Regions from separate parts of the uncultured Acetobacterium sp. genome, predicted to be linked through region 2. Evidence: riboswitches for the same ligand, from Rfam matches in the RefSeq annotation. Region 2 holds a riboswitch; the other holds the start of a gene.
What was found. Region 2 has a riboswitch for cyclic di-GMP ahead of QZ998_RS08555 (type II secretion system protein). Riboswitches for the same ligand answer to the same signal wherever they lie in the genome.
Positions count from the first base shown of each region.

Region 1 (3,427 bases), on a different contig from region 2:
GATTTTGCTATAGTATTTGTAATTATAAGCCACCCTATTTTAGCTTACAAGCAAAACCTTTTAGCTTTGTTACAGATTACCCCTTCTGTAACATTGGCATTCTTATCAGCATATCTAGCCTCTACTATTTTTTTATATCACCGCTTGCCCAGAGAAAATAAATCAATTCATTCTGACTAATCTTTTGATCCCCATTGATCAGCCTCTGGCGCTGAACAACTCCGCTATTCCGGCTTGGTCATCCCATAAATATCGTAAATTTCCTGGGTATATTCACCATCTTCATGATAAACAATCAAGGGTGTGTCAGTTTTTAACCCTGGTTTACCACTTTTTCGTCCTTCAATTAAAACCAGATTGGCTTCTTTTTTTAAGGATGGGTAAACAAATTGCAAGTGCTTGACCTCAATTTTATAAGATCGCATCAGTGAAATAATATCGCCCAACCGCTCCGGCCGATGAACCAAAAACAGACGGCCGCGATCCTTTAGCATCCGCTTGCTGAAAATAAGAATATCTTCAATGCTGCATAAAATTTCGTGGCGGGAAATAGTTTTTGTTTCACAATTGTTCTTAAGTCCCGCCTGAGCCCGCATATAAGGGGGATTACTGACTACCACATCGTAAGCGTTTGGAAGAATCTCACTACCAGGCGCTTTAATATCCCCGGCGATGATCCTAATTTCGTTTGACAAGCCATTAAGGGCCATGCTCCGTCTAGCCATTTCGACCAGCGGTTCCTGGATCTCTAACCCAGTGATCGAGGCTGCCTTTGTTTTGCCATAAAGCAATAATGGAATAATTCCCGTTCCGGTTCCCAGATCAATAACGTGGGGAGCCCCTTTTGTTCGCCGGGAGACAAACCAGGACAGCAAAACTGCATCCATGCCAAAACAGAAATAATCCGGATTCTGGATGATCTTCAGATTATTAAGGCCTAAGTCTTCAATTCTTTCCCCTTTTTTTAAAAAGTTATCCACATTTAGCTCCTTTAATTCACTTAATTTTTTAATTTTAACCGATAATCAACAAGTTTATCCACATATTGGTCAATTCTATCCACCATTTGTGGATAAGTTTTGTTGATTTCTTGCTTTTCCCCAAAAACTTGCCTAAGCACGGGCTTTTCTGTTCAGCCTTTTTATAGCGCACCTGTTAATTGTTTTTTTATAACTTATCCACATATGCACAGATAAAAGTTGATAATTTAAATTCCTAGATTTAATTCCCCAAAATAGACGGTTTTGAATTTCTCATTTGAAAAAAATTATATGCGAAGCTGTTGATAAGTGTTTTTCAATCCTGACAGCATTTTTCTCCCTAGCTTTATGGTTTCGCCTCCATTTTATCAGAAAAAAACCGCCACAAGCGAGAATTATTCTTAGCATGCGCACACTTTTGACCCACAAATCAACCTTGGAGATAAGTCGTTCATAACAACCTTGGACTTGACTGAATAACAAATATGTATTATTATGAGATTAACTATATATTCGGCAAACTTACCAAAAGGTAAGGACGCAAAGCTAGAGGGTCTAAGTATTTATTTATATGACAGCCAGTTGCAACTTTAAGCGCATCTATATGTGTATTTAATGCAACGTGTTTAATCGTTGTTTTTTTTTATTTTTTTACTCCACAGCCATTAACATAAAACCGCTTTTTAAAAGCATTTTTAAGCAGCGCTCATTACTTAAACACGACTGAGCAGGAATAACTGTCTTTTTTTCGTTTTTCTCTTTAATATAAACACATTCTTTGCTATAATGTGTAGTTGTAGAGGACTATTTTAAATTTATTGTATGAATTCGCCACCTCTAAAAGCTTCTTTATCATCGACGATTATGATGATAAAGTCAATGACCAAAAATATTGCAACGAAATTATTTGCGAAAGCGATGGATATATATGAATAGTAGTAAAATCCAGCCGAGTAAATTGGATCTTATTCTCGAAAAAAAACAGCATCTGGATGCCACCATCCAGGAATGCGAAATACGAATTGATGCTAAGCTTGCTTCACTCACTGAAGAAGGCTTTATTTCGCGAGAAATGAATCCTAATGTTGTTGAAGTGGCCATCTCTGATGATCCCTTCCAACCCGGCACAGATTTTCTTTCCGGGGTAGATATCTCGGATGACGATGCTCTCGATCAGGCCGTCCTCAATTCCCGTCCTTTCGAAACCCGATCAAATCAGTTGGCTTTTAATGGTGATCTGCTTACCAGTCAACCATTGCCACTCAGTGACCGGGCAGGTTTTTCCATACCGATCGGCGAAACCGAAGAAGATGAGGAGGAACTACCCACCCTATCAAAAATTCTGGGACGAACCACCCCTTACGCATATGAAGCGGAGCGAACCGCAGCTATCCCTAAAGCACCAACTGAATCCGAGCTCGCCAATCCTGTTGGCACCGATGATGTTTTTGACAATTCCAGATTTGCCGAAACAAAGTCGACGCCGCCACTGTCTGAGGTTAGCCCGGAAATAATAAAACCCGATCCGCCCCCAGAAATGGCAACAACACCAGAACGCCAACCGGAAAAAACAACGCTGACAACAGAAACGCCAATTAATCAAGAACCGCTACCGCCGAAAAAGGCAAAGCCCCAAAAAGCAAAGCCAGAAAAACGTAAAGATAGGGCAATCAAGCAAAAACAAGCTCAACCAACTAAAAAAACGAACCTTCAATTCCTTAAAAAGCCCAGCTTAACCAATATGGTTCCGCCGCTTGTTTTTTTCTTTATGGGATTAATGATTTTTGGAGCTTTCCTGATTTTTACTGCCTCAGAATTTAATTTTATTGATTACTCGGTGGTGTTTATTTTATTCACCTGCCTGATCTTTACCATTGCGATGCCCTATGGCGCCAGTATCTTTTTTATGATTCTACTCTTGTGCAGTTATGTGATTTTGTCGCTGATTTCGGTTTTCTACCTTGATGTTCCCTTTAAATTTTATCAGATCGGTTGGCTACTGGTGATTCCGATGATTTTATGGAGTTCGGCATTATTGATTAGAAAGGTTCGCGAACTGTTCCATTTCAAAAAAAATCTGGAACAGCAAATTGCATCCTATGATAATCTCGAAGAAAGTCCGGGACTGACGATCGAAAAAGCCTACTATAAGGATCTCAAATATGCCATGGATCGCGCTTCCCGCGGCGAAACCATTCTGACTCTGGAAATGATTACGATCAATCATCTGGATGAGCTAAAAACCATCAACGGTTCCCGGCTCTGGGACGAGATCCTCTATAAAACCTTAAAAATTATCAAGAGCCACTGCTACAGTAACCACCTGATTTATATTCTCGATGGCAGCATCTTCAGTATTCTGATGGAAAACACTTCTGTAAAAAATCAATTGCTGATCAATCAGGAGATTACCGATGCCTTCAATGCTCTAATTCTCGAGTATGACG
Region 1 is NZ_CAKMJU010000103.1:22,703-26,129, reverse strand. Features, by position in the region: gene QZ998_RS13435 (tRNA1(Val) (adenine(37)-N6)-methyltransferase) at 225-980, opposite strand; cyclic di-GMP riboswitch class I at 1,486-1,570, shown strand; gene QZ998_RS13430 (hypothetical protein) at 1,909-3,427, shown strand, end outside.
Region 1: linked by a shared signal. The riboswitch ahead of QZ998_RS13430 (hypothetical protein) and the one ahead of QZ998_RS08555 (type II secretion system protein) in region 2 are both predicted to bind cyclic di-GMP.

Region 2 (3,427 bases):
ACAAGTTTTTTAGAGCTGGTTAACTACGGCCGCCGCAACGATTGTTCAGATATTCATTTATCCCGGGAACTGCCGCCGGTCTTTCGCAAAAACGGCAAGCTTTATCAAAGTGATTTTGACCATAACCCGCAGATTATCGAAAACCTGATTTTTAGCCTGCTAACCGCAGACGAACAAAAGACCCTGGAGTCCGGCAAGGATCTCGATTTTTGCCATATCACCCCGGAAGGGCTTAGGCAGCGGGTCAACGTCTATAAACAACAGGGCAGCTATGCCGCCGCCATCCGCCTCCTTAACGATACCATCCCCAGCTTTGAAGACCTCAAACTGCCGCCGATTATCCGCAAGCTGGCTTCTGAGCCGCGGGGACTGATCCTGATTACCGGTCCGACCGGCAGCGGTAAGTCGACCACCCTGGCCTCGATGATTGACTACATCAATAGCAATCGGGCCGTCCATATCTTAACCATCGAAGACCCGGTTGAGTATAAGCACGAACACAAACGCAGCATTGTCCATCAGCGCGAAATCGGCGTTGACGCCAGCTCCTTTGCCCAGGCCCTGCGGTCTTCGCTGCGAGAAGACCCCGACGTCATTCTAGTCGGCGAAATGCGCGACTACGAAACCATTTCGGCCGCCGTCACCGCTGCCGAAACCGGTCATCTGGTCTTATCGACCCTCCATACCATTGGCGCCGCCAATACCATTGACCGGATCATCGACGTCTTCCCGCCCCACAGCCAGCAGCAGATCCGCACCCAGCTGTCCAGCATTTTGAAAGGGGTAGTCACCCAGCAGCTGGTGCCCCTGGCTGGCGGCGATGGCCGGATGGCCGCCCTGGAAGTCCTGATCGGTACCGATGCGGTCCTCAATTTGATCCGCGAAAACAAAACCCACCAATTGGCCTCCGTCATGCAAACCGGCGGCCGGGACGGCATGAAAACCCTCAACGCTGACCTGGCCATGCTGGTCCGGGACCAGAAAATCAGCTACGAAGTCGGCCTCGAATGGGCCAGTGATAAGCAGGAGTTTAATCAGTATTTTGGAAGATAGCAAAATCGTCTCAATTCAATTCGTCGGGGTTCGCTATTAGGTTACGCAAGACCACCAATTTCCGGTTTGTAGGGGCGGTTATCAACCGCCCGAAGGCAGTAAAGGTTGGCCACCAACCCCAGCCCCCAACACCAACGCCGATCATCATTTGTAGGGGCGGTCCGTGACCGCCCGCAACTCAGTAAAGGTTGGCGACGGCCCCCATTCACTGGCAACACTGCGGATAAATTAGAAATATATTCACAAAGCGAAACAATTAAAAATAGCAGACAAAATAATCATCCCAGGCCATTAAAAATCTTTAAAAAGATCATAGTTGTAACCATCTTGTAAAGTTTTAACTTGACTTTTAATAGCGTTTAACTTAAACTTTAGTTACAAAGAACATCAAACATAAAGGCATGGGCAGCTGAAAATCTGAGCCGCAAAGCGAAAGGGTCTAAGTCAGATAACAGCAAAGCGATCTCGCCGTTCATTTCAAAAACCCAAGGGTTAAGGCGCGAAAAGACTAAAGTAAAAACCATAACCGCCGATATTACATCTAAGAACCGCATCCCCTTGGCAACAAAAACCAAAGAAAAACAGGCTGCATGCAAAGCTACTTGGCTTTTCAGAGGCTTTCAACTAAAATTAAGTTTGAAATTAAAATAAAAGCAAATGTGAACATAAAGGCAAAGCAGGGGAAACCCTGTGACGCAAAACTAGAGGGTCTACATCAGCGGATTGGGTTAGCAAACCCAGCCAGACAAGACAGCCAGTTGCCACACGGTACAGTGTGGCTTTTTTTGACCCCAAAAGCCGCGGCAAGCAAATGATTAAGACGAAATAATGGATGCTATGAGAAAATAGAACCGTCTTAATAATAAATTTAATTTATAAATCATCTTCAGGCGCGGATGATCATATAGAGCTTAAGAATAAAAACAATAAGGAGTGGGAAAATGGAATTAATTAACAGCATACGGAAAAGTAGAAAAGGGTTTACCCTGGTGGAAATTATTGTGGTGTTGGTGATTTTGGCGGTGCTGGCGGCGTTTACGATACCGTCAATGATTGGTTTTGTAAATGAAGCGAAGAAGAAAGCTGCTATTGCAGAACAGAGAGAAATCTATGTAGCTGCACAGGCAGTAGCTACTGAATACTATGGAAAACATGGAAGTACAAATGGACTTGTAAAACTTGGTGTCACAGGCACTTTTCCAACTGCAAGTCCTACCGTTGTTAGTGAGTTAGAAGCTGTTAATTTAGGTTCTGTTGAAGTAGCTAAATTTCTAACAGCAAATAAAATAGCTGATGCAACCGCAAAGAAAGCTGCTCTTGCGTTAATACCAGATACAACTAAAGCAATGGGGAATTATGTAGATACAGATATTACTGCTGGAGTTGGTACAACAGGTACTAATACTTCAGCTTGGACTGTTTTTGTTGATGCCAATGGTAAAGTAACGAAAATAACATACCAGAAAGATGATTTAAAATTAGATGATTTAGTACCCAGTGCATCAGTGAAGTAATAAAATAAATCCCACACCCTATGCGCCATAGGGTTCATCTCCCCTTCCCAGGCGCAAACCCGTCATCGGGTTTGCGGGGATGGGGAGCTTTTTTATTTCAGGGCTCGGTTTAGACTAAAACCTCCATTGAACTGGCTAACCGCAGCTAATGTTCAGAAACCCCACTAGCAGAACTTTTCCAAACAATTAAGTTTCGAACAAAACATCCAAATTTTACACCAATTTAAGCCAAGTTTTCAAATAAAGTGATAAAATAAACCTGCATCATTTTAGCTCGCATTGCTTATCAATCCACAGCCAGTCATCTTTTCAAACCCTCGGAGGTCACCCTTGAACCCAATCAGCCAATACCAGTTTCCTCCTGAAAACAATCAACCCGTCGCCTTTGATCGGGGTTTTTCTTTAGCGGTTGTCATTATCCTGGCCTTTGCAGTGATGATCATCGGCGGCTTGGTCTTCAGCTTTCAAAAAACCACCGATGCCGCCAGTGCCAAGCTGGTTTATCTGGCCGCCCGCGCCAAAGCCATTGAATTTGCGGCTTCCGGCAACTACCGTGTCCCGGTTCAGGCAGACCTGCTTGAGCTAATCGGCGCCGAAGTCAATCAGAATGCCAGCATCACCGTGGTCGATGAGAACCGCGATGCCACCATCGACTATATTGTCTACCGCCGGGGCGGCCTGGTCACCACCTATTCCCCTGGCGATCTGGAAGCGGAAAGAGAAAGATAATAAGCACTTTTTTCAGAGCCGCCCCCCTGTGGGAAAGAGCCACGGCTTTTGTATGGATATTGATGTAGAAATCACGTTGATAAATGTTCGGAATAATGGTATAGTTGCATCTATATACCCGCATTGAAAAT
Region 2 is NZ_CAKMJU010000052.1:28,049-31,475, forward strand. Features, by position in the region: gene QZ998_RS08550 (type IV pilus twitching motility protein PilT) at 1-1,053, shown strand, start outside; cyclic di-GMP riboswitch class I at 1,714-1,819, shown strand; gene QZ998_RS08555 (type II secretion system protein) at 1,995-2,567, shown strand; gene QZ998_RS08560 (hypothetical protein) at 2,898-3,296, shown strand.